DNA from 3 places in the Exiguobacterium sp. QJM3NY_9 genome. Region 3 is predicted to be linked to each of the others. Evidence: a T-box and tRNA genes for the amino acid it is inferred to sense, from the RefSeq annotation. Region 3 holds a T-box; the other regions hold tRNA genes.
The links. The T-box of region 3 lies ahead of ileS (isoleucine--tRNA ligase). A T-box ahead of a tRNA ligase gene usually reads a tRNA of that ligase, here a tRNA-Ile.
Positions count from the first base shown of each region.

Region 1: it has a tRNA-Ile gene. The T-box ahead of ileS (isoleucine--tRNA ligase) is inferred to sense a tRNA for this amino acid. The anticodon was not compared.
Region 2: it has a tRNA-Ile gene. The T-box ahead of ileS (isoleucine--tRNA ligase) is inferred to sense a tRNA for this amino acid. The anticodon was not compared.

Region 1 is NZ_CM149679.1:934,958-942,590, forward strand. It holds gene ispG (flavodoxin-dependent (E)-4-hydroxy-3-methylbut-2-enyl-diphosphate synthase) at 1-959, opposite strand, end outside; gene AC0VYQ_RS04625 (hypothetical protein) at 1,145-1,618, opposite strand; gene AC0VYQ_RS04630 (Na/Pi cotransporter family protein) at 1,843-3,483, shown strand; tRNA gene AC0VYQ_RS04635 (tRNA-Met) at 3,605-3,678, shown strand; tRNA gene AC0VYQ_RS04640 (tRNA-Ile) at 3,691-3,764, shown strand; gene AC0VYQ_RS04645 (alpha-amylase) at 3,880-5,340, shown strand; gene AC0VYQ_RS04650 (superoxide dismutase) at 5,434-6,042, shown strand; gene tnpA (IS200/IS605 family transposase) at 6,237-6,635, shown strand; gene tnpB (IS200/IS605 family element RNA-guided endonuclease TnpB) at 6,641-7,633, shown strand, end outside.
Region 2 is NZ_CM149679.1:35,289-42,921, forward strand. It holds tRNA gene AC0VYQ_RS00180 (tRNA-Lys) at 12-87, shown strand; tRNA gene AC0VYQ_RS00185 (tRNA-Leu) at 95-178, shown strand; tRNA gene AC0VYQ_RS00190 (tRNA-Gly) at 193-267, shown strand; tRNA gene AC0VYQ_RS00195 (tRNA-Leu) at 304-386, shown strand; tRNA gene AC0VYQ_RS00200 (tRNA-Arg) at 395-468, shown strand; tRNA gene AC0VYQ_RS00205 (tRNA-Pro) at 474-550, shown strand; rRNA gene AC0VYQ_RS00210 (16S ribosomal RNA) at 674-2,235, shown strand; tRNA gene AC0VYQ_RS00215 (tRNA-Ile) at 2,320-2,396, shown strand; tRNA gene AC0VYQ_RS00220 (tRNA-Ala) at 2,419-2,491, shown strand; rRNA gene AC0VYQ_RS00225 (23S ribosomal RNA) at 2,612-5,526, shown strand; rRNA gene rrf (5S ribosomal RNA) at 5,574-5,689, shown strand; gene AC0VYQ_RS00235 (aminotransferase class I/II-fold pyridoxal phosphate-dependent enzyme) at 5,758-7,179, shown strand; gene tmk (dTMP kinase) at 7,176-7,633, shown strand, end outside.
Region 3 is NZ_CM149679.1:1,944,719-1,952,351, reverse strand. It holds gene ftsA (cell division protein FtsA) at 1-372, shown strand, start outside; gene ftsZ (cell division protein FtsZ) at 416-1,576, shown strand; gene pgeF (peptidoglycan editing factor PgeF) at 1,657-2,430, shown strand; gene AC0VYQ_RS10090 (YggS family pyridoxal phosphate-dependent enzyme) at 2,420-3,091, shown strand; gene AC0VYQ_RS10085 (cell division protein SepF) at 3,122-3,616, shown strand; gene AC0VYQ_RS10080 (YggT family protein) at 3,619-3,891, shown strand; gene AC0VYQ_RS10075 (YlmH family RNA-binding protein) at 3,891-4,664, shown strand; gene AC0VYQ_RS10070 (DivIVA domain-containing protein) at 4,688-5,209, shown strand; T-box leader at 5,210-5,436, shown strand; gene ileS (isoleucine--tRNA ligase) at 5,495-7,633, shown strand, end outside.

The DNA.
Region 1 (7,633 bases), 1.0 Mb from region 3:
CCGGCAATTCCGATATCCGCTTCACGTGCTTCACCAGGACCGTTGACGGCACAGCCGAGTACAGCAACTTTGATGTTGACTTGAATCTTATCGATATAATCCTCGATTTCTGCCGCAATCGCCATCAAGTCGATTTCAATCCGACCGCATGTTGGGCAAGAAATCAATGTTGCTGCGTTTGCTGCGAGACCAAATGATTTCAAGACTTCTTTTGCGACTTTCACTTCTTCGACCGGATCAGCTGATAGTGAGACACGGACCGTGTTCCCGATACCGCGTGAAAGAATCGCACCAAGACCAGCAGCGGATTTTAATGAACCAGTACGTAAAGGACCTGATTCTGTAATACCGACATGAAGTGGGTAGTCAAATGATTCAGATGCTAACTGATAAGCTTCAAGCGCAAGCTGAACGTCAGATGCTTTAAGCGAAACAATGATGTCATGGAAGTCAAGGTCTTCAAGAATCTTAATGTGGTGTAAGGCACTTTCGACCATACCACGTGCTGTTGGGTATCCGTATTTCTCAAGAATGTGTTTCTCGAGTGAACCAGCGTTGACACCAATCCGGATTGGAATATTTTTAGCTTTTGCAGCTGTGACGACCGCTTCAACTTTTTCGCGACGACCGATGTTACCCGGGTTGATCCGGATTTTGTCGACGCCTGCTTCGATTGCCATGAGCGCAAGTTTATAGTTGAAATGAATGTCGACGACAAGCGGAATGTTGATTCGGCTTTTGATTTCAGCGAGCGCAAGTGCGTCACGTTCTTCTGGACAAGCAACGCGGACGATTTGGCATCCGGCTTCTTCAAGTCGTAAGATTTCAGCGACAGTCGCTTCGACGTCGTGTGTTTTTGTTGTTGTCATACTTTGAATGATGACTTCATTATTTCCACCAATGACAAGGTCCCCAACACGAACGGGACGAGTCTTAGAGCGATGGACCATTTTCGGCATATCGAAAATCTCCTTTTGTGGCATAGCGCCATATTGTGTAAGTTTACCTTCTCTATCATATCGAACTATTCCCTAAAAATCGAGAAACAAGAACGAAATTCGAACATTTACAATTCTTTAATAGATAGAAAGGGGTGTCAATCCGTCGGTAGACGGAGGAATCGGGCATTAAAGCAAGTTGAGCATCAACCTTTTCGAACAGCAGTTTTTTTTCGGGTGCGAGCCAAATAAACCGGAAATAATGAGTACAGAAAGTGACCGGCGAAGATGATGGTCACGCCAAGTCCTTTCAATCCAAGCTGATAACACAGGACACCGACTGGAAAACTCCATAGGTTGGCTGCGACCGTATAAGGAAAGACTTGGCGGTACGCCCACGGTCTCGGTAGTAACCAGGCGATCAACCACCGATTCAAATACGACATCAATAGAAGAAACAGTAAAAGCGCGATGGCGACGAAAATGAAATGGAGCATAAACCAGACGATGAATGGAACCGTTTTGATGATAAATATACTATCGATGACTGTCGTCCAAAATGAAATCCACGCTAATCCACAAAAATAAAGGGAGACATCGGCAAGGCGAGTCTTTAAAAAAGATCGGTTTGGAACTAAGGTGGTTTGTAAATAATTAATAAATTGTCTTAAAAAAACCATGATAACACTCTTTTCTCTGTTTCATAACAGTGGTGTAGTGAGCGTAAGAACGCTTGTAATAAAGGGTTTTATCTGTTTTGGTACAGGTTAATAAAACCTTAACATTCAAATGTTGATAAAACTATTTACAAGTTCAACGGACCTTTACATAATAGGAGAGGTTGAAACAATAAAATCTTAACAAAAAATCAATCCCACTTTTTTAGATATGAGGAGATGAAACGATGAATTATGATTTGCAGGAAATGATTTTCACTTTTATTGGTGGACTCGGTATTTTCCTATTCGGTATTAAGTATATGGGAGATGGGCTCCAAAAAACAGCAGGGGACCGACTTCGTTACATTTTAGACAAATACACATCGAACCCGTTACTCGGAATTCTTGCCGGTATTGTCGTCACGGTCTTGATTCAATCATCGTCAGGTACGACCGTTATCGTCGTTGGACTCGTCAGCGCGGGTCTGATGAATTTACGTCAAGCAATCGGTGTCGTCATGGGGGCGAATATCGGAACGACGATTACGGCCTTCATCATCGGCTTTAACGTCAAGGAAGCAGCCCTTCCTGCAATCGCGCTTGGTGCGTTTCTCATTTTCTTCTTCAATAAAGAACGGATTCAATACATCGGACAAATCTTCTTCGGTTTCGGTGCCTTGTTCTATGGTTTGACATTGATGGGTGACGGCATGAAACCACTTCAATCAAGTGAGTGGTTCCGTGAACTGACGATTTCGATGTCAGACAATCCGTTACTCGGTGTGTTCGTCGGGACGGTCTTTACGTTCCTTGTCCAGTCGTCCTCTGCGACGATTGGTATTTTGCAGGAGCTATACTCTGGTGGCATGATTGATATCAAAGCAGCCCTCCCGATTTTATTCGGGGATAATATCGGAACAACGATCACGGCAGTACTCGCAGCACTCGGTGCATCGATTGCCGCAAAACGGACAGCAGCAGCACACGTCATCTTCAATATCGTCGGTACGATTATTTTCTTAGTCGCCTTACCTTTGTTCTCGACGTTCATCGCTTGGATCACAGGTGTACTCAATCTTGAACCGAAAATGCAAATTGCCTTTGCACACGGTACGTTCAATGTCGTCAACACATTGATTCAATGTTGGTTCATCGCACAAATCGCATGGCTTGTTAAAAAGGTCGTTCCGGGAACAGACACGACAGTCGATTCAAAACCACGTCATTTGGATCAAAACATCTTGAATCAATCGTCTTCACTTGCGCTTAACCAAGCAAAAATGGAAGTCTTACGGATGGGTGAGTTCTCGAAAGAAGCACTCGGTAAAGCACATCGCTACACGCAATCCCATGATAAAAAAGATGTTTCTGACGCTGGTCAGATTGAATATGCAATCAACCATTTGAACACGGAAGTCACGAACTACCTTGTCAAAGTGGCGGCGAACGATCTTTCTGAACGTGAATCGAATGACCATTCGCTCTTAATGCATGCGGTCAATGACTTCGAACGGATTGGTGATCATGTCGAAAACGTAATCGAACTCGTTGACTTCCAAATCGTCAACCGGATTGAATTTACGCTAAAAGCGAAAAAAGAGTTGGATGAAATGTACGTTCTAACACAAAAAATCGTCGATACGGCAATCAAAGCAGTTGAACGTGATGATGTTTCGTTAGCACGCCAAGTCCTTGAATTAGAAGGAAAACTCGATTCACTCGAGCGTTCATTCCGTAAACACCACGTCTTACGCGTCAATGCCGGGGAGTGTACAGGTCAAGCGGGTATGATTTTTGTTGATCTGTTATCGAATCTCGAACGGATTGGCGATCACGCCGTCAATATTACAGATTTAGTACTCGAACAACGTTCGGGAACGGCTTGAATGAAATGAATATAAGCGGGAGGGACTTCTGTAAAGAAGTCCCTCTTTATTTTCGTGAAATAATTTATTGACATTTTAGATGCTTTCCATTAATCTAATTGTAGTTGTTTTAATTCATTATGGCGGTGTAGCTCAGCTGGCTAGAGCGTACGGTTCATACCCGTGAGGTCGTGGGTTCGACTCCCTCCGCCGCTACTATTTACTTAAGGACCCTTAGCTCAGCTGGTTAGAGCTGACGGCTCATAACCGTCCGGTCGCAGGTTCGAGTCCTGCAGGGTCCATTTAAGAAACGCACACTCCTGTTTAGGGGTGTGCGTTTATTTTTGTTCGCTTGGGGAATATTAAAGATATTGTAATAATATTCATACTATAGTAATTGAGGGAGAGCGAAGAGAGATGGAACGTAACCATACAATGATGCAGTTTTTCGAGTGGCATGTAGAAAATGATGGGAAGCATTGGCAACGTTTAAAAGAGAGAGCGCCGGAGCTTCGTGCTGCAGGCATCACATCTGTTTGGATTCCACCAGCTTCTAAGGGGCAATCAGATGAAGACACAGGGTATGGGATATACGATGTTTATGATTTAGGTGAGTTCGATCAAAAAGGAACGGTTCGGACGAAATACGGGACGAAAGACGAACTACTTGAAGCAATTCAAGTGGCACATGAAAATGAAATTGCCGTTTATGCCGATGTCGTCATGAACCATAAGGCGGCAGCAGATGAACTGGAGACGATCAATGTCGTTGAAGTACATCCGGAAGATCGGTCGAAAGAAATTTCAGAAGAATTCGAAATCGATGCCTGGACAAAATTCACTTTCCCGGGACGTGACGGGAAGTATTCTGATTTTGTTTGGAATCATGAGTTCTTTAACGGAACGGATTTTGATGCGCGAGAAGAAAGAACCGGCGTCTTCAAAATCTCCGGAAAAAATAAAGACTGGAATGACCAAGTCGATAGCGAATTCGGGAACTACGATTACTTGATGTTTGCGAACATCGATTACAATCATCCTGAAGTTCGCAAGGAAATGATCGACTGGGGGCACTGGTTCAAAGATACACTCGATTGCCAAGGATTCCGACTCGATGCAATCAAGCATATCAATTACGAATTCGTCAATGAATTCGCGAAATCAATGATGGGTGAAAATCCAGAAGATTTTTATATGGTCGGTGAATTTTGGAAATCTGACTTAGATGATTGTCGTCACTTCTTAGATAGCGTCGACTATACAATTGATTTGTTCGATGTTCCGCTTCATTATAAATTCCACGAAGCATCAGAACAGGGGAAAAAATTTGATTTGACGATGCTCTTCGCAGATACACTTGTTGAGTCGCACCCGACGAATGCTGTTACATTCGTTGACAACCATGATTCGCAACCAGGCGAATCGCTTGAGTCGTGGGTCGATGATTGGTTTAAACAACATGCTTACGCATCCGTTCTCCTTCGTAAAGACGGTTATCCGTGTGTCTTTTACGGCGATTATTACGGTGTACAAGGACCACATCCAGTCGAAGGAAAAAAAGAGATGATCGATGCATTGCTGTACGCCCGCTACCATAAAGCATACGGGAAACAAGAAGATTATCTCGATGATCCACACTGTGTCGGTTGGGTCCGTCACGGAGTCGAAGAGTTCCCGAACTCGGGTTGTGCCGTACTATTGTCAAATGCAGACATGTGTGAAAAACGGATGTTCGTCGGAGAAGATCGTGCTGGTGAAGAATGGTTCGATTACACAAATCACCAAGATGAGCCTGTCGTCATCGATGAAGAAGGATTTGGTGTTTTCCCTGTTCCGGGTGGTGGTGTCTCTGTATTCGCACCACGCGATGAACAATAAAATGTAAGGGTCATTACTTGCGTTATACCCGTCATTTTTGCTAGTCTTAAAAGGTATTGAAGTTCCGAAAATAGGATAAAGGGGGACATGAAAATGTCAAAATTTGAATTACCAGAACTCGGCTACGCTTATGATGCGCTTGAGCCACATATCGATGCTCGTACGATGGAGATTCACCACTCGAAACACCATAATGCTTACGTCACGAACGTCAACGCGGCGCTCGAAGGCTCGGAACACGAAGGGAAATCATTAGAAGAGTTGCTTCAAAACCTTGATGCGCTTCCTGCTGACATTCAAACAGCAGTTCGTAACAACGGTGGCGGTCATTGGAACCACTCATTCTTCTGGAAATTGCTTAAAAAGAACGACGGTGCTGCACCATCAGGCGAACTCGCTTCAGCAATCGATGAAGCATTCGGTTCATTCGATGCATTCAAAGATGCTTTCGCTAAAGCAGCTACAACACGCTTTGGATCTGGTTGGGCATGGCTCATCGTCGAAGGTGGCAAACTTGCTGTCGTTTCGACACCGAACCAAGATACACCAGTCATGGAAGGTAAAACGCCAATCCTCGGACTTGATGTTTGGGAGCATGCATACTACCTGAACTACCAAAACCGTCGTCCGGATTACATCAATGCATTCTTCAATGTCATTGATTGGGATCACGTTGCCAAGCTTTACGCTGACGCAAAATAATCGTTTTTAAATGCTAGAACCGTGTCCTCGGTAAGAGGGCACGGTTCTTTTTTAACTAAATTTAGCGAGAATTCTCCCACCTCTAAGCGTCTCGGGGCGAAGCCCGGCGTAGGTGGGAGATGAATCGCCCGTCTTGGCAAGACTTCAATCGTTTGATACAATCAGTATAACTAATCAAAAGGACTGATATATCAATGAAAATGGACACAAATAAACATTCAGTCTTTCTTCTGAATTATCATCTTGTCCTAGTCGTGAAATACAGACGCAAAGTGATCGATGACGCCATCTCGGAGTTCGCGAGACAGACGTTCGAACGAATCGGCGCGTCGTATCATATCACGCTGAACGAGTGGAATCATGACGGCGATCATATCCATGTGCTGTTCAAAGCACACCCGAACACGGAAATGTCAAAGTTTCTGAACGCCTACAAGAGCGCAAGCAGCCGACTGATCAAACGAGACTTTCCGCACGTCAAGAAACGATTATGGAAAGACATGTTTTGGTCTCGAAGTTACTGTCTGGTGACGACCGGTGGTGCGACGATCGACGTCATCAGACACTATATTGAAAAACAAGGAAAGGAGTGATTGCTTTGCTGAAGGCGTACAAGTTTCGACTCTATCCGACGAAACCCCAACAAGAATATTTCGTGAAGACGTTCGGTTGTGTCCGTTTCGTCTACAATAAGATGCTCGAAGAACGTATCCGATTGTATGAAGATTCGAAGCTCAACCCTGACGTGAAGCAGAAGCTCCCAACCCCAGCGAAGTACAAGCCCGAATTCCCTTTCCTCAAAGAAGTCGACAGTCTTTCTCTTGCGAACGCTCAGATGGACTTAAACAAGGCGTATCACAACTTTTTTCGAGATCAGTCTGTCGGATTTCCGAAGTTCAAGTCGAAGCACAACGACCGTGCCTCTTACACGACAAACAATCTGAAGGGGAGCATCCGCATCGAAGATCGTAAGGTGAAACTTCCTAAAATCGGTTTTGTGAAGTTGAAACAACATCGTCCGTTCGATGGTGTGATCAAGTCCGCGACGGTCTCGATGACGAAGACCCGGAAATTCTTGATCTCCATCCTTGTCGATCAAGCCGAAGAGCAATGGGTTCCAGCCAAGAATAAAGTAGGAATCGACCTTGGTTTGGAGCACTTCGCCATCATGACAAACGATGAGCGTGTTTCTGAGAAAGTTGACAATCTTCGTTTTCTTCGAAAGTTCGAAGAGAAGATAAAGAAGGCGCAACGCGCCTTGTCCCGCAAGAAAATCGGGAGTCAGAACCGAGAGAAGGCGAGGATGATCCTCGCGAAGAAGCATGAAAAGATTGCAAATCAACGTAAAGATTTTCTTCATAAGCTGTCGAAACGGATCGTTGACGAAAACCAAGTCATCGTCGTCGAGACACTAAAGTCGAAGAACATGATGAAGAACCCTAAGATCGCCAAATCGATTGCAGATGTCAGTTGGTATGAGTTCGTCCGACAGTTAGAATACAAATGCAAATTCTATGGCCGAACACTTATCAAAGCGGATCAATGGTACGCCTCTACTCAAATCTGTTCTTCTTGTGGAGTAAAAGGTGAG
Region 2 (7,633 bases), 1.1 Mb from region 3:
AATACTAGTTTGTGTCATTAGCTCAGTTGGTAGAGCATCTGACTTTTAATCAGAGGGTCGCAGGTTCGAATCCTGCATGACACACCATTTTTATGCGGGTGTGGCGGAATTGGTAGACGCGCTAGATTTAGGATCTAGTGTCTTTGACGTGGGGGTTCAAGTCCCTTCACCCGTACCATTTATATTTATAATGCGGAAGTAGTTCAGTGGTAGAATACGACCTTGCCAAGGTCGGGGTCGCGGGTTCGAATCCCGTCTTCCGCTCCATTTTTTAAATAGAAGTAACAAAAAATAGCATAATTTGCGGTCGTGGCGGAATGGTAGACGCGCTAGGTTGAGGGCCTAGTGGTGGCAACACTGTGGAGGTTCAAGTCCTCTCGACCGCACTTATTATGCACCCTTAGCTCAGCTGGATAGAGTACTTGACTACGAATCAAGGGGTCGGGAGTTCGAATCTCTCAGGGTGCACTTTTCGGGAAGTAGCTCAGCTTGGTAGAGCACTTGGTTTGGGACCAAGGGGTCGCAGGTTCGAATCCTGTCTTCCCGACCATTATTATTATCGGACTTTGAAAACTGAACGATGAGGCAAAAACGTATCTTCGGATACAAACAATGAATGAAGCGCAAGCTTCGTCAACGTGACTTTGGTCACAAAAACGAGCAAGTCAAACACTTTATGGAGAGTTTGATCCTGGCTCAGGACGAACGCTGGCGGCGTGCCTAATACATGCAAGTCGAGCGCAGGAAGCTCGTGGAACTCTTCGGAGGGAAGCAAGTGGAATGAGCGGCGGACGGGTGAGTAACACGTAAGGAACCTGCCTCAAGGATTGGGATAACTCCGAGAAATCGGAGCTAATACCGGATAGTTCTTCGGACCGCATGGTCCGATGATGAAAGGCGCTTCGGCGTCACCTTGAGATGGCCTTGCGGTGCATTAGCTAGTTGGTGGGGTAATGGCCTACCAAGGCGACGATGCATAGCCGACCTGAGAGGGTGATCGGCCACACTGGGACTGAGACACGGCCCAGACTCCTACGGGAGGCAGCAGTAGGGAATCTTCCACAATGGACGAAAGTCTGATGGAGCAACGCCGCGTGAGTGATGAAGGTTTTCGGATCGTAAAACTCTGTTGTAAGGGAAGAACAGATACGAGAGGTAATGCTCGTATCCTGACGGTACCTTGCGAGAAAGCCACGGCTAACTACGTGCCAGCAGCCGCGGTAATACGTAGGTGGCAAGCGTTGTCCGGAATTATTGGGCGTAAAGCGCGCGCAGGCGGCCTTTTAAGTCTGATGTGAAAGCCCCCGGCTCAACCGGGGAGGGTCATTGGAAACTGGAAGGCTTGAGTACAGAAGAGAAGAGTGGAATTCCATGTGTAGCGGTGAAATGCGTAGAGATGTGGAGGAACACCAGTGGCGAAGGCGACTCTTTGGTCTGTAACTGACGCTGAGGCGCGAAAGCGTGGGGAGCAAACAGGATTAGATACCCTGGTAGTCCACGCCGTAAACGATGAGTGCTAGGTGTTGGGGGGTTTCCGCCCCTCAGTGCTGAAGCTAACGCATTAAGCACTCCGCCTGGGGAGTACGGCCGCAAGGCTGAAACTCAAAGGAATTGACGGGGACCCGCACAAGCGGTGGAGCATGTGGTTTAATTCGAAGCAACGCGAAGAACCTTACCAACTCTTGACATCCCCTTGACCGCTTGAGAGATCAAGTTTTCCCTTCGGGGACAAGGGTGACAGGTGGTGCATGGTTGTCGTCAGCTCGTGTCGTGAGATGTTGGGTTAAGTCCCGCAACGAGCGCAACCCCTATCCTTAGTTGCCAGCATTTAGTTGGGCACTCTAGGGAGACTGCCGGTGACAAACCGGAGGAAGGTGGGGATGACGTCAAATCATCATGCCCCTTATGAGTTGGGCTACACACGTGCTACAATGGACGGTACAAAGGGCAGCGAGACCGCGAGGTGGAGCCAATCCCAGAAAGCCGTTCCCAGTTCGGATTGCAGGCTGCAACTCGCCTGCATGAAGTCGGAATCGCTAGTAATCGCAGGTCAGCATACTGCGGTGAATACGTTCCCGGGTCTTGTACACACCGCCCGTCACACCACGAGAGTTTGCAACACCCGAAGCCGGTGAGGTAACCGCAAGGAGCCAGCCGTCGAAGGTGGGGTAGATGATTGGGGTGAAGTCGTAACAAGGTAGCCGTATCGGAAGGTGCGGCTGGATCACCTCCTTTCTAAGGAAAACGTCCCGTAAGGGACATGCCCATCGTTCAGTTTTGAGAGTCCGATCTCTCAACTGAATCATCCCATATTTGAATGGGCCTATAGCTCAGCTGGTTAGAGCGCACGCCTGATAAGCGTGAGGTCGGTGGTTCGAGTCCACTTAGGCCCACCATTCAATTTTAAGTTCATATCCTGGGGCCTTAGCTCAGCTGGGAGAGCGCCTGCCTTGCACGCAGGAGGTCAGCGGTTCGATCCCGCTAGGCTCCATTTGTCTTGTCCATTTTCATGGAGAAGGCACTCGCACCTTGAAAACTGAAGACATCAACAAGACATCAAATTTTTATAACCATGTCATTAGACGTGTGTTCTTAGAATACCAAAATGCTAGATCAAGGTATGAAGGGCGTACGGTGGATGCCTTGGCACTAGGAGCCGATGAAGGACGCGACGAACAGCGATATGCTTCGGGGAGCAGTAAGTATGCTTTGATCCGAGGATTTCCGAATGGGGGAACCCACCATCCGTAATGGGATGGGACATGTTACGTGAATACATAGCGTAGCGTGAGGCAGACCCGGGGAACTGAAACATCTAAGTACCCGGAGGAAGAGAAAGCAAATGCGATTCCCTGAGTAGCGGCGAGCGAAACGGGAACAGCCCAAACCGGAGAGCATGCTCTCCGGGGTTGTAGGACACTCTATACGGAGTCAAAAAGGAAGACAGTAGGTGAATGACCTGGAAAGGTCGGCCGAAGAAGGTGACAGCCCTGTAGCTGAAACTGTTTTCCCTCCAGAGTGGATCCTGAGTACGGCGGGACACGTGAAACCCCGTCGGAATCCGGGAGGACCATCTCCCAAGGCTAAATACTCCCTAGTGACCGATAGTGAACCAGTACCGTGAGGGAAAGGTGAAAAGCACCCCGGAAGGGGAGTGAAATAGATCCTGAAACCGTATGCCTACAAGTAGTCAGAGCCCGTTAATGGGTGATGGCGTGCCTTTTGTAGAATGAACCGGCGAGTTACGATAGCGCGCGAGGTTAAGCTGATGAGGCGGAGCCGTAGCGAAAGCGAGTCTGAATAGGGCGCCATAGTGCGTTGTCGTAGACCCGAAACCAGGTGATCTACCCATGTCCAGGATGAAGGTCAGGTAACACTGACTGGAGGTCCGAACCCACGCACGTTGAAAAGTGCGGGGATGAGGTGTGGGTAGCGGTGAAATGCCAATCGAACCTGGAGATAGCTGGTTCTCCCCGAAATAGCTTTAGGGCTAGCCTCGAGGTTGAGAGTTCCGGAGGTAGAGCACTGATTGGACTAGGGGCCCCCACAGGGTTACCGAATTCAGTTAAACTCCGAATGCCGGCAACTTATACTCGGGAGTCAGACTGCGAGTGATAAGATCCGTAGTCAAGAGGGAAACAGCCCAGACCGCCAGCTAAGGTCCCAAAGTGTATGTTAAGTGGAAAAGGATGTGGCGCTGCCTAGACAGCTAGGATGTTGGCTTAGAAGCAGCCACCATTCAAAGAGTGCGTAATAGCTCACTAGTCGAGTGGCGCCGCGCCGAAAATGTAACGGGGCTAAACATACCACCGAAGCTGCGGATTCCGTAAGGAATGGTAGGGGAGCGTTCCAAACCGCTGTGAAGCTGTACCGGAAGGAGCAGTGGAGCGTTTGGAAGTGAGAATGCCGGTGTGAGTAGCGAAAAGAGGGGTGAGAATCCCCTCCGTCGAAAGCCCAAGGTTTCCTGAGGAAGGCTCGTCCGCTCAGGGTTAGTCTGGACCTAAGCCGAGGCCGAAAGGCGTAGGCGATGGATAACAGGTTGATATTCCTGTACCACCGATCCACCGTTTGAACAATGGGGGGACGCAGGAGGATAGTGACGCATGCGGATGGAAGTGCATGTGTAAGTTTCGAGATTGTCTGATTGGCAAATCCGTCAGGCACCAAGATCGAGGAACGACGCGGAGTCCCCTAGGGACGAAGGTCACGATTTCACACTGCCAAGAAAAGCCTCTAGTGAGGTGGAAGGTGCCAGTACCGTAAACCGACACAGGTAGGCGGGATGAGAATTCTAAGACGCGCGGGATAACTCTCGTTAAGGAACTCGGCAAAATGGTCCCGTAACTTCGGGAGAAGGGACGCTCTACATGAGTAGAGCCGCAGTGAATAGGCCCAAACGACTGTTTAGCAAAAACACAGGTCTCTGCTAAATCGCAAGATGACGTATAGGGGCTGACGCCTGCCCGGTGCTGGAAGGTTAAGGGGATGGGTTAGCGCAAGCGAAGCTTTGAACCGAAGCCCCAGTAAACGGCGGCCGTAACTATAACGGTCCTAAGGTAGCGAAATTCCTTGTCGGGTAAGTTCCGACCCGCACGAAAGGCGTAACGATTTGGGCACTGTCTCAACGAGAGACCCGGTGAAATCATAGTACCTGTGAAGATGCAGGTTACCCGCGACAGGACGGAAAGACCCCATGGAGCTTTACTACAGCCTGATATTGAGGCTTTGTGCATGATGTACAGGATAGGCGGGAGACGTCGAGACCGGAGCGCCAGCTTCGGAGGAGTCACCCTTGGGATACCGCCCTTCATGCATAGAGTCTCTAACTCGCAGCCGTAATCCGGCTGGAGGACCGTGTCAGGCGGGTAGTTTGACTGGGGCGGTCGCCTCCTAAACAGTAACGGAGGCGCCCAAAGGTTCCCTCAGAATGGTTGGAAATCATTCGTAGAGCGCAAAGGCAGAAGGGAGCTTGACTGCGAGACCTACAAGTCGAGCAGGGACGAAAGTCGGGCTTAGTGATCCGGTGGTTCCGCATGGAAGGGCCATCGCTCAACGGATAAAAGCTACCCTGGGGATAACAGGCTGATCTCCCCCAAGAGTCCACATCGACGGGGAGGTTTGGCACCTCGATGTCGGCTCATCGCATCCTGGGGCTGGAGTAGGTCCCAAGGGTTGGGCTGTTCGCCCATTAAAGCGGTACGCGAGCTGGGTTCAGAACGTCGTGAGACAGTTCGGTCCCTATCCGTCGTGGGCGCAGGAAATTTGAGGAGAGCTGTCCTTAGTACGAGAGGACCGGGATGGACGCACCGCTGGTGTACCAGTTGTTCCGCCAGGAGCATCGCTGGGTAGCTACGTGCGGACGGGATAAATGCTGAAAGCATCTAAGCATGAAGCCCCCTCCAAGATGAGATTTCCCTTTGAGTAATCAAGAAAGACCCCTCAGAGACGATGAGGTAGATAGGTCACGGGTGGAAGCATGGTGACATGCGGAGCTGAGTGATACTAATCGGTCGAGGCCTTGTTCTAGCAGATGATTGTTGATGACTTCAGTTTTGAGGGCGCGAGCCCTGTCGTCTGGTGACGATAGCCAAGTGGTCACACCCGTTCCCATGCCGAACACGGAAGTTAAGCACTTGAACGCCGAAAGTAGTTGGGGGCTTCCCCCTGTGAGGATAGGACGTTGCCAGGCAATTGAAAAAGACCGATCTGCATCTTGCAGGTCGGTCTTTTGTATTTTAAAAATAAGAGGTGTATTTCATGAAAAGTCAGCTTCCAATCATTGAGGCACTTAAGCGACATGTCGAACGTAAGGCAACATCTTGGCACGTTCCTGGTCATAAAAATGGATCAATCGTATTAGGTCTACCTAGTTTTTTGGAATGGGATAAAACAGAACTAGCTGGCTTAGATGATTTTCACCACCCGACAGAAGCGATTCTAGAAGCAAAAGCATTGTTGCGTGAAGTCTATGATTCGGAAGATAGTCATTTTTTAATCAATGGTTCAACAAGTGGTAACTGGGCAATGCTTGCGGCTGTGACTAAACGAGGAGATCGCGTCTACGTTCAGAGAAATTCACATAAGTCGATTTTTAATGCACTCGAATGGTTAGGATTGTCTCCAATCTTCATGAGCCCTGAGTATGATGAAGAAACACAAATCGCCGGCAATGTTTCACGTGAAACATTAAAGGAAGCGTTAACATCTTATCCGGGTGGAGTCGCGGTATTTTTAACTTCACCGAGTTACTATGGAGAAACAGCAGCTATCGAAGAAATCGTAGCAGTGACAGCACGTTATAAAATACCATTATTAGTTGATGAGGCACATGGTGCACATTTTGGAGAAGCAGTTGGAATCCGTTCAGCCTTTGAACAGGGTGCTACAGCTGTCGTCCAATCTGCTCATAAGACGTTACCGGCATTGACGATGGGGGCTTGGATTCATGAGCGATTAACGGATGTACAACGTCGTAAGCTCCACCATGCACTCCAGTCGTTTCAAACATCAAGCCCTTCGTATCTCATCATGGCTTCACTCGATTATGCTCGATACTATCGACAGCAGTGGACGATTGATGAAATGGAAGAGGTCCGGAACAGCCATCAACTGTTCAAAGACGAACTCGACGGACTAGATGGAATGCATGCTTTTACTTTTGATGATTGGTCACGCGTGATTCTTTCCTATGAGGACTATTCCGGAGAACAGTTACTCGATGCATTAGCCAATGAAAAAATAGATGCAGAGTTTGCTTTAGCTTCATTTGTCGTCTGCATTTTACCTCTTCATAAGTTATCGGAAACTGTCCGAACTCAGTGGTTAACACAGGTAAAAGATGCGATTGAAAAGTTGAAAATGAAAGGAATTCCCTCAAAAAGGTATATCGAGCAATCAATTATGGGTAAAATAAAAGTATCATCACTCGCTTGCCCACTGGATCAGTTAGAGGAGAGGGAATATCGGAATCTTCCGCTTCGTGAAACGAGTGGTCAGATTGCACTTGAAACGATTATTCCATATCCGCCAGGTATTCCAGTCTTGTTGCGAGGAGAGCGTGTGACAAAAGAACAGATAGTATGTATTGAGCATCATATAGCCGCATCCGTCCATCTTCAGGGTGGAGAGTCTTTGCAAGAAGGTACGTTGCGTGTCATAGAGGAAGGGTTTGTTGAATGAAGGGAACGTTTATTACAGTCGAAGGACCAGATGGCGCAGGAAAAACGACACAGCTTCAATTGATGGCAGAAGCATTAAAAAAAGAGGGTTATCAGGTCATCATGACACGAGAGCCAGGCGGCACACGCATTGGGAATGAAATCCGTTCGTTGATTCTGAATCCAGATTTCACGGAGATGGATGAAATGACAGAAATTTTATTGTATGCGGCGTCACGGGCGCAGCACGTCAATGAATTGATTCGTCCGTCACTTACGGCTGGGGCTGTCGTTTTATGTGATCGTTTCGTTGATGCCTCGATTGCGTATCAAGGATATGGACTCGGGTATTCAATTGAACAGATCCGTAACGTCAATCAGCAAGCAACAGGAGGATTAACCCCTGATCGAACGTACTTGTTTGACTTGACGGTCATGGACTCGAAAAGACGAATGATTGAACGAGGGGCGCTTGA
Region 3 (7,633 bases):
GCTGGCCATCCACAAATGAATAGTGGCATCATTCTCTGCGGTGGAAGTTCTTCGCTTCCTGGAATCGATCAGCTAGGGAAACGGATTTTCAACCAGAACGTCAACGTCTACCAACCGGCCAGCTTAGGCATTCGTAATCCGAAGTACGCTGTGGCAGCCGGCATGTTACGCTATGTACTCTCAAGAAGTACGGTTTCGAAATCAGGATTTGATCGTGCGGACGAGAAGGAAGTCGTGGCGCAAAATCGTGAACAAGAACAATTGCTTACGAACCCGACACCGTCTCCAGTACGCGAAGAACGAACGCAACAGGAACAACCTCCAAAAGAGCGTAAATCATTCAGTAGTTTCTTTGAAAAGTTTTTTGGTTAATGACTAAAATACAATGAGTATAAAAAATTAGGGGGCCCCTTTTATGTTGCATTTTGATGAAATGATGGACCAAGTAGCTAAAATTAAGGTCATCGGCGTAGGTGGCGGTGGTTCAAACGCCGTCAACCGAATGATTGAACATGGTGTACAAGGCGTAGAATTCATCGCCGTCAATACAGATGCACAAGCACTCAACATGTCGCAGGCAGATGTGAAGCTCCAACTTGGTGCAAAGCTGACACGCGGTTTAGGTGCAGGTGCGAATCCAGAAATCGGTAAAAAAGCGGCAGAAGAAAGCCGTGAACAATTGACAGAGATTTTGTCAGGTGCTGATATGGTCTTCGTTACTGCAGGTATGGGTGGCGGGACAGGAACTGGTGCTGCGCCAGTCATCGCTGAAATTTCAAAAGAAATCGGCGCATTGACTGTCGGTGTAGTAACGAAACCGTTCATGTTTGAAGGACGCAAACGGATGCAACACGCTGTATCGGGTGTGCAAAACTTTAAAGAAAAAGTCGATACGTTAATCGTCATTCCGAATGATAAATTACTTGAAATCGTTGATCGTAACACGCCGATGCTCGAAGCATTCAAAGAAGCGGATAATGTGCTTCGTCAAGGGGTTCAAGGGATCACAGACTTAATCGCTGTCCCTGGTTTAATCAACTTAGACTTTGCAGACGTTAAGACAATCATGACTGAAAAAGGATCTGCCTTGATGGGCGTTGGTGTTGCGACAGGCGAACACCGTGCAACGGAAGCTGCGAAGAAAGCCATTTCAAGTCCATTGCTTGAAACATCGATTGAAGGTGCAAAAGGTGTCTTAATGAACATCACAGGTAGTGCGAACCTCAGTCTATATGAAGTAACGGAAGCTGCTCAAATCGTTCAAAGTGCAGCAGATGAAGAAGTAAACTTGATTTTCGGTTCTGTTATCAACGATAACTTAGAAGATGAAATCATCGTTACCGTCATCGCAACAGAATTCGAAAACGAGCCACTCGATTTCGAGATTCCATCTGCTCAAGAAATGATGAAAAACTTACTCAAGAAAAAGCAGGCGACTCCAACTCCTGCTGCGACTGAGGAGCCGAAACCACAAGTCGAAGAGACACCTGTCAGCTCGAATCCAGAACCAGCAAAAGGGTCAGATGTTGAAGAAACGATGGACATTCCATCATTCCTTCGTCGGAACAATCGTTAATCGATTTTTTCCAAGACACGACTGCTAGACAAAGAGGTGTCGCGTAAGCGGCACCTCTTTTTTGAAAGGGATGTGAAATGATGTTTGGTCAATGGATAAAGTGGGATACACCGACCGGTACAGTGCGTGCAGCATTCACTACAAAATTTTCAGCGCCGCATGGTATTGGCAATCTTGGATTGCATGTCAATGACGATCGCGATGGTGTCATTCAAAACCGGCAAGTCATCGCCCGTCAACTTGATTTATCGCTCGAAAATTCAGTTTGGGCAGAACAGGTTCACGGGAACCATGTCGAACAAGTGACGACGCTGGATTCTGGACGAGGCGCACTGGATTATGGAACAACGATTGAGGGTACAGATGGATTGGTGACGACGGATGCAAATGTATTACTCGCCATGTTATTCGCGGATTGTGTACCACTCGTTTTTTGTGATCCGACGACAGGAATCATTGCGAATACGCATGCCGGATGGCGTGGAACAGTCGCGAATATCGTTGAAGCGACTGTCGCCCGAATGGAAGCGGCGGGGGCAGATCGTTCCTCGATTCAAATGGTCATCGGACCCTCGATTCGTGAATGTTGTTATGAGGTCGACCAACCTGTCCTTGAAGCGATTGACGGGCTTGGTCTTGAAGATACGCCGTACACAATGAAAGAAAACGGAAAAGCGATGCTTTCGCTTCAGCAGACGAATGCTGCATTAGCAGAGCGAAGTGGATTAGGTGACATCATTGATGCAGGAATTTGTACGCACTGCCAAGCAGATGACTATTTCTCTTACCGTCATGGGGACCACCAAGGTCGTTTCGCGAGCTTGATCGTAAAGGAGTCATTACATGTCGATTAATGAAAATGTTCAACTTGTCCAACAAAAGATGCAACAAGCGAGTGAAAAGAGTTTTCAAAAAAAGCAGGTACAACTGATTGGCGTGACGAAATCAGTTTCAAGTCAAGTTGCCTCTGAGCTGTTAGAAGCAGGTATAACGGCGCTAGGTGAAAATCGTCCGGAGGGTTTGTCAGAAAAACAAGCAGCACTTGGGCGTGAAGCCTGTGAGTGGCACTTCATCGGGACACTGCAGTCGCGAAAAGTACGTCAAATCATCGATCAAATCGATGTGCTTCACTCACTTGATCGTTTGCATTTAGCGGAAGAAATCAATAAACGTGCAAAACGTCCTATCGATTGTTTTGTTCAAGTCAATGTCTCGGGTGAAGCTTCGAAACAAGGTATCTCCGCAGAAGACATCCATTCCTTTCTACATGAAATCGGTCAATATCCAAAAGTTCGTGTGATTGGACTCATGACGATGGCACCATTGACAGAAAATCAAGAGGAAGTGCGGTCCGTTTTCCGCGCTTTACGCGTCTTACGAGACGAAGTAGCAGCACGAAACCTGTCTTACGCTCCCTGTACGGAATTATCGATGGGGATGTCGTCTGATTATGAGATTGCGATTGAAGAAGGGGCGACACACGTCAGAATCGGTACGGTCCTCGTCCAATCATAAAACGTAGAAGAAGTTGAAAGGAGAATCGAAATGGGATTCAAATCGAAAATGCAACATCTGTTTCTTGGGAACACAGACGATTTAGACGAACTTGAATATGAAAATGATGCTACAATAAATAAAGGTAGAGGTACTGCAGAGCAAGAGTATGAAGAGTACTACGAGGAATCTACCCCGAGTGTTACTCAAAAGGAGGACCCTGTGCGTCAATCGAATATCGTTCCGATTCATACGAAAAAAGCAAAATCACAAGTCATTTTAAGTGAGCCGCGTGTCTTCAATGAAGCACAAGAAATTGGGGAGCATCTCCGTCAAAATCGTGCGGTCATCGTTAACATGCAACGCATGTCAAAAGATCAATCACGGCAAATGATTAATTTTCTTTCAGGCGTCGTCTTTGCACTCGATGGTACGATTACGACAATCAGTCAAAACACGCTCCTCTGTGTGCCGAACAACGTCGAGCTCGCGGGTAGTATTTCAAATCTACTTGGAGAAGATGATATCAATCATAAGGGGTGGTAAACATGGATTCACAAGTTATGTACGCGATTGGGCGTACATTGGGCACGTTACTTCAATATTATAGCTATGTCATGATTGCTTATATTTTACTTTCATGGTTCCCGAACGCACGAGAGTCAAGATTCGGACAAGTACTCGCGATGTTAGTCGAACCGTTCCTCGCGCCTTTCCGACGGATCATCCCGCCCATCGGAGGTATGCTTGACATCTCACCAATCGTTGCCTTTTTAGTGTTGAACTTAGCACAGTCAGGCATTCGAGCAATCTTCTTCTAATGAGCGTCTATGATCACTATCGCGGACATGAGCGGGAGTTCGTCGATCTTGTCTTAAACTGGATCGATCATGTCGAAGCGACCTATACGTTTAAACTGACAGATTTTCTTGACCCACGCGAACAGCAAATCACACGTGAACTCGTCGGAACGAAATGTGCCCTCTTTTTTGAGGGCGGTTTCGAAGGGGCAGAGCGACAGCGGGCACTAATTGCGCCTGATTACTACGAACTTGATGCGAGCGACTTTGATATTGCCATCTATCGTATTCATTATCCTACAAAATTCGTTGAACTATCGCATCGACAAGTAACAGGTACGCTCTTAAACGTCGGTCTGAAACGCGGCAAGTTCGGTGACGTCGTCATTCAAGATCAAGTCGTTCAGTTCGCAGTCGCAGAAGACGTTGCTTCTTATATCGAAGTGAACGTCGAGCGGGCAGGGAAAACGAAAATTCGTTTATCTCGCGTCGAACTAGAAGACCAATTGAAGATCAAAGAACAGGAATGGCAAGAAGAACTTGGATTCGTCAGTTCGCTCCGCTTTGATACTGTCGTCAGCGAAGTGCTTGGTTTTTCGAGACAAAAAGCACAGAGTTTGATTAAACAAGGGGAAAGTAAAGTGAATTATAAAATCGTCGAAGATCCAAGCTTCATGCTTGAAGAAGGCGATTTGCTTTCGCTCCGTGGAACAGGACGCGTCAAATTGACGGCTATTTTAGGGTCGACGAAACGCGACCGGATTAAATTACAGTACGGATTATTAAAAGGTTAAAAAATGCTGAGGAGGATTTCATCATGCCATTGACGCCACTTGATATTCATAATAAGGAATTTACACGTAAGTTTCGCGGCTATGACGAGGATGAGGTCAACGAATTTCTTGATCAAGTCATCAAGGATTTTGAAATGTTGTTGCGGGAAAACCGTCAACAGCAAGAAGTGATTCAAAACATGCAATCGCGTGTCGATTACTTCAGTTCGATGGAAGAGACGTTAAACAAGTCAATCATCGTTGCCCAAGAAGCGGGAGAAGAAGTCAAGGCCAATGCGACGAAAGAAGCAAGCTTGATTTTAAAACAAGCCGAGCGTGAAGCGGAACAACTGCAAGATTCCGCACAGCGTCGAGCGCAACGGACAGACTTTGAAGTCGAACAGATGCGTAAGAAAATCGAATTGTACCGTAATCGTTTTAAAGTCTTGATCGATGCGCAGATGGAGTTATTGGCAAGCCATGATTGGGACGCGTTTGATAGTTCGACCCGTGGTGCGCTTGACGAGATTCCGGCAGTTGCGTATAATGACGACGATGTCATATAACTTAAATCAATGACAAGGACACGTCTTAATCAGACTGCTGCAAGCGAATCGGGGACTGGTGTGAGCCCGAACAGTAAGTGAGAATGGATATCCCCTTCGAGTGTGAGACTGAACCATTAAGTAAGTCGCACCGATTCGCCCCCGTTATCGGGCTCTTAAGTGGTAGTTCGTACGGTTGAACTACTAGTAGGGTGGTACCGCGAGTTCAAGCCAAGCTCGTCCCTATACCAGGGATGTGTTTGGCTTTTTTTGTATGTTAAATTAAAAGAAGTGAGGGAATGCCAGATGGAGTACAAAGATACATTACTGATGATGAAAACTGAATTTCTAATGCGAGGTAACTTGCCGAAACGTGAGCCGGACATGCAGGCACGTTGGAACGAGATGAACTTATATCAAGCAGTTCAAGAAAAAAATGCTGGGAAACCAACCTTCATCCTTCATGATGGACCACCATACGCAAACGGTGATATCCACATGGGGCACGGATTAAACAAAGTCTTAAAAGATATCGTCGTCCGTTACAAATCGATGAATGGTTTCCGTTCACCGTATGTACCGGGTTGGGATACACACGGTTTACCGATTGAAACAGCACTCCAAAAATCAGGTGTCGACCGGAAGACGATGTCGGTCGCTGAGTTCCGTGAGTTGTGTGCGAAATATGCACTCGAACAAGTCGATCATCAGCGTGAACAGTTTAAGCGTTTAGGTGTTCTCGGTGACTATGATAATCCATACATCACGCTCCAACCGGAATTCGAAGCGGCGCAAATTCGCCTCTTCGGTGACATGGCGAACAAAGGCTATATCTATAAAGGAAAAAAACCAGTCTACTGGTCACCTTCTTCTGAGTCGGCACTAGCAGAAGCGGAAATCGAATACCATGATAAACGTTCTGCTGCCATCTATGTTGCGTTCCCTGTCTTAGAAGGAAACAACATCTTAGAGCCGACGGATCACTTCGTCATCTGGACGACGACGCCGTGGACGATTCCTGCAAACCTCGGAATCTCTGTCAGTGCGGAACTCACGTATGCCCGAATCGAGTACGAAGGAAAAGGTTACATCGTCGCAGAGGCGCTTGTTCCTGAAGTCATCGAGGCACTCGGATGGGAAGACGCGACAGTCGGTCGTGTCTTCAATGGAGCAGATTTCGAATACATGAAAGCCAAACACCCACTCTACGACCGTGAATCACTCGTCATGCTCGGTGATCATGTTACGGCGGAAGCAACCGGCGTCGTGCATACGGCACCTGGACACGGGGAAGATGACTATCGCATCGGACAAGCATACGGACTCGACGTCCTCTGCCCGGTCGATGATAAAGGGGTCATGACGGCGGAAGCACCGGGATTCGAAGGCATGTTCTATGAAGATGCGAATAAAGAAGTCGGTCTTGCGTTAGAAAAAGCGGGCGCATTGTTGAAACTATCGTTCATCAAACACTCGTATCCGCACGACTGGCGGACGAAAAAACCGGTCATCTTCCGGGCAACACCACAATGGTTCGCGTCGATTAAAGACTTCCGTGCGGAAATCCTCGACGAAATCAAAGATGTTCAGTGGGTACCGGCATGGGGAGAAACACGTCTTCACAACATGTTTAAAGATCGTGGCGACTGGGTCATCTCGCGTCAACGTGCATGGGGCGTGCCACTTCCAATCTTCTATGCAGAAGACGGAACAGAAATCGTTACACCGGAAACAATCGACCATATCGCGAACTTGTTCGCAGAGCACGGTTCGAACGTCTGGTATGAACGCGAAGCAATCGACTTATTGCCGGAAGGCTTTACGCACCCGGCAAGTCCGAATGGTCAGTTCAAAAAAGAAACAGACATCATGGATGTCTGGTTCGATTCCGGCTCGTCACATGCCGGTGTGCTGGCAGCGCGTCCAGAACTAGAGCGTCCGGCTGATCTTTACCTCGAAGGTTCAGACCAATACCGTGGCTGGTTCAACTCGTCGCTTTCGACAGCTGTTGCGACAACGGGAAAAGCACCGTATAAAGCCGTCGTCAGCCATGGTTTCGTATTAGACGGTCAAGGACGGAAGATGTCGAAGTCGATCGGGAATACGATTGCCCCAATCCAAATCATGCAACAATTTGGTGCAGAGATTCTTCGTCTGTGGGTTGCGTCAGTCGATTATCAGTCAGATGTCCGGGCATCGATGGACAACTTTAAACAAGTTTCAGAATCATACCGTAAAATCCGGAACACGGTCCGTTTCCTGCTCGGGAACTTGGATCAATTCGATCACACGGCACATCGTGTTGCGTTTGAAGATTTACCGGAAGCAGACCGTTTCATGCGGACGAAGCTCGATCAATTAGTCGGTAAAGTCAAAAAAGCCTATGATGCGTATGATTTCATGGCAGTTTACCAACTGTTGCATAACTTCTGTGTCCTTGACCTG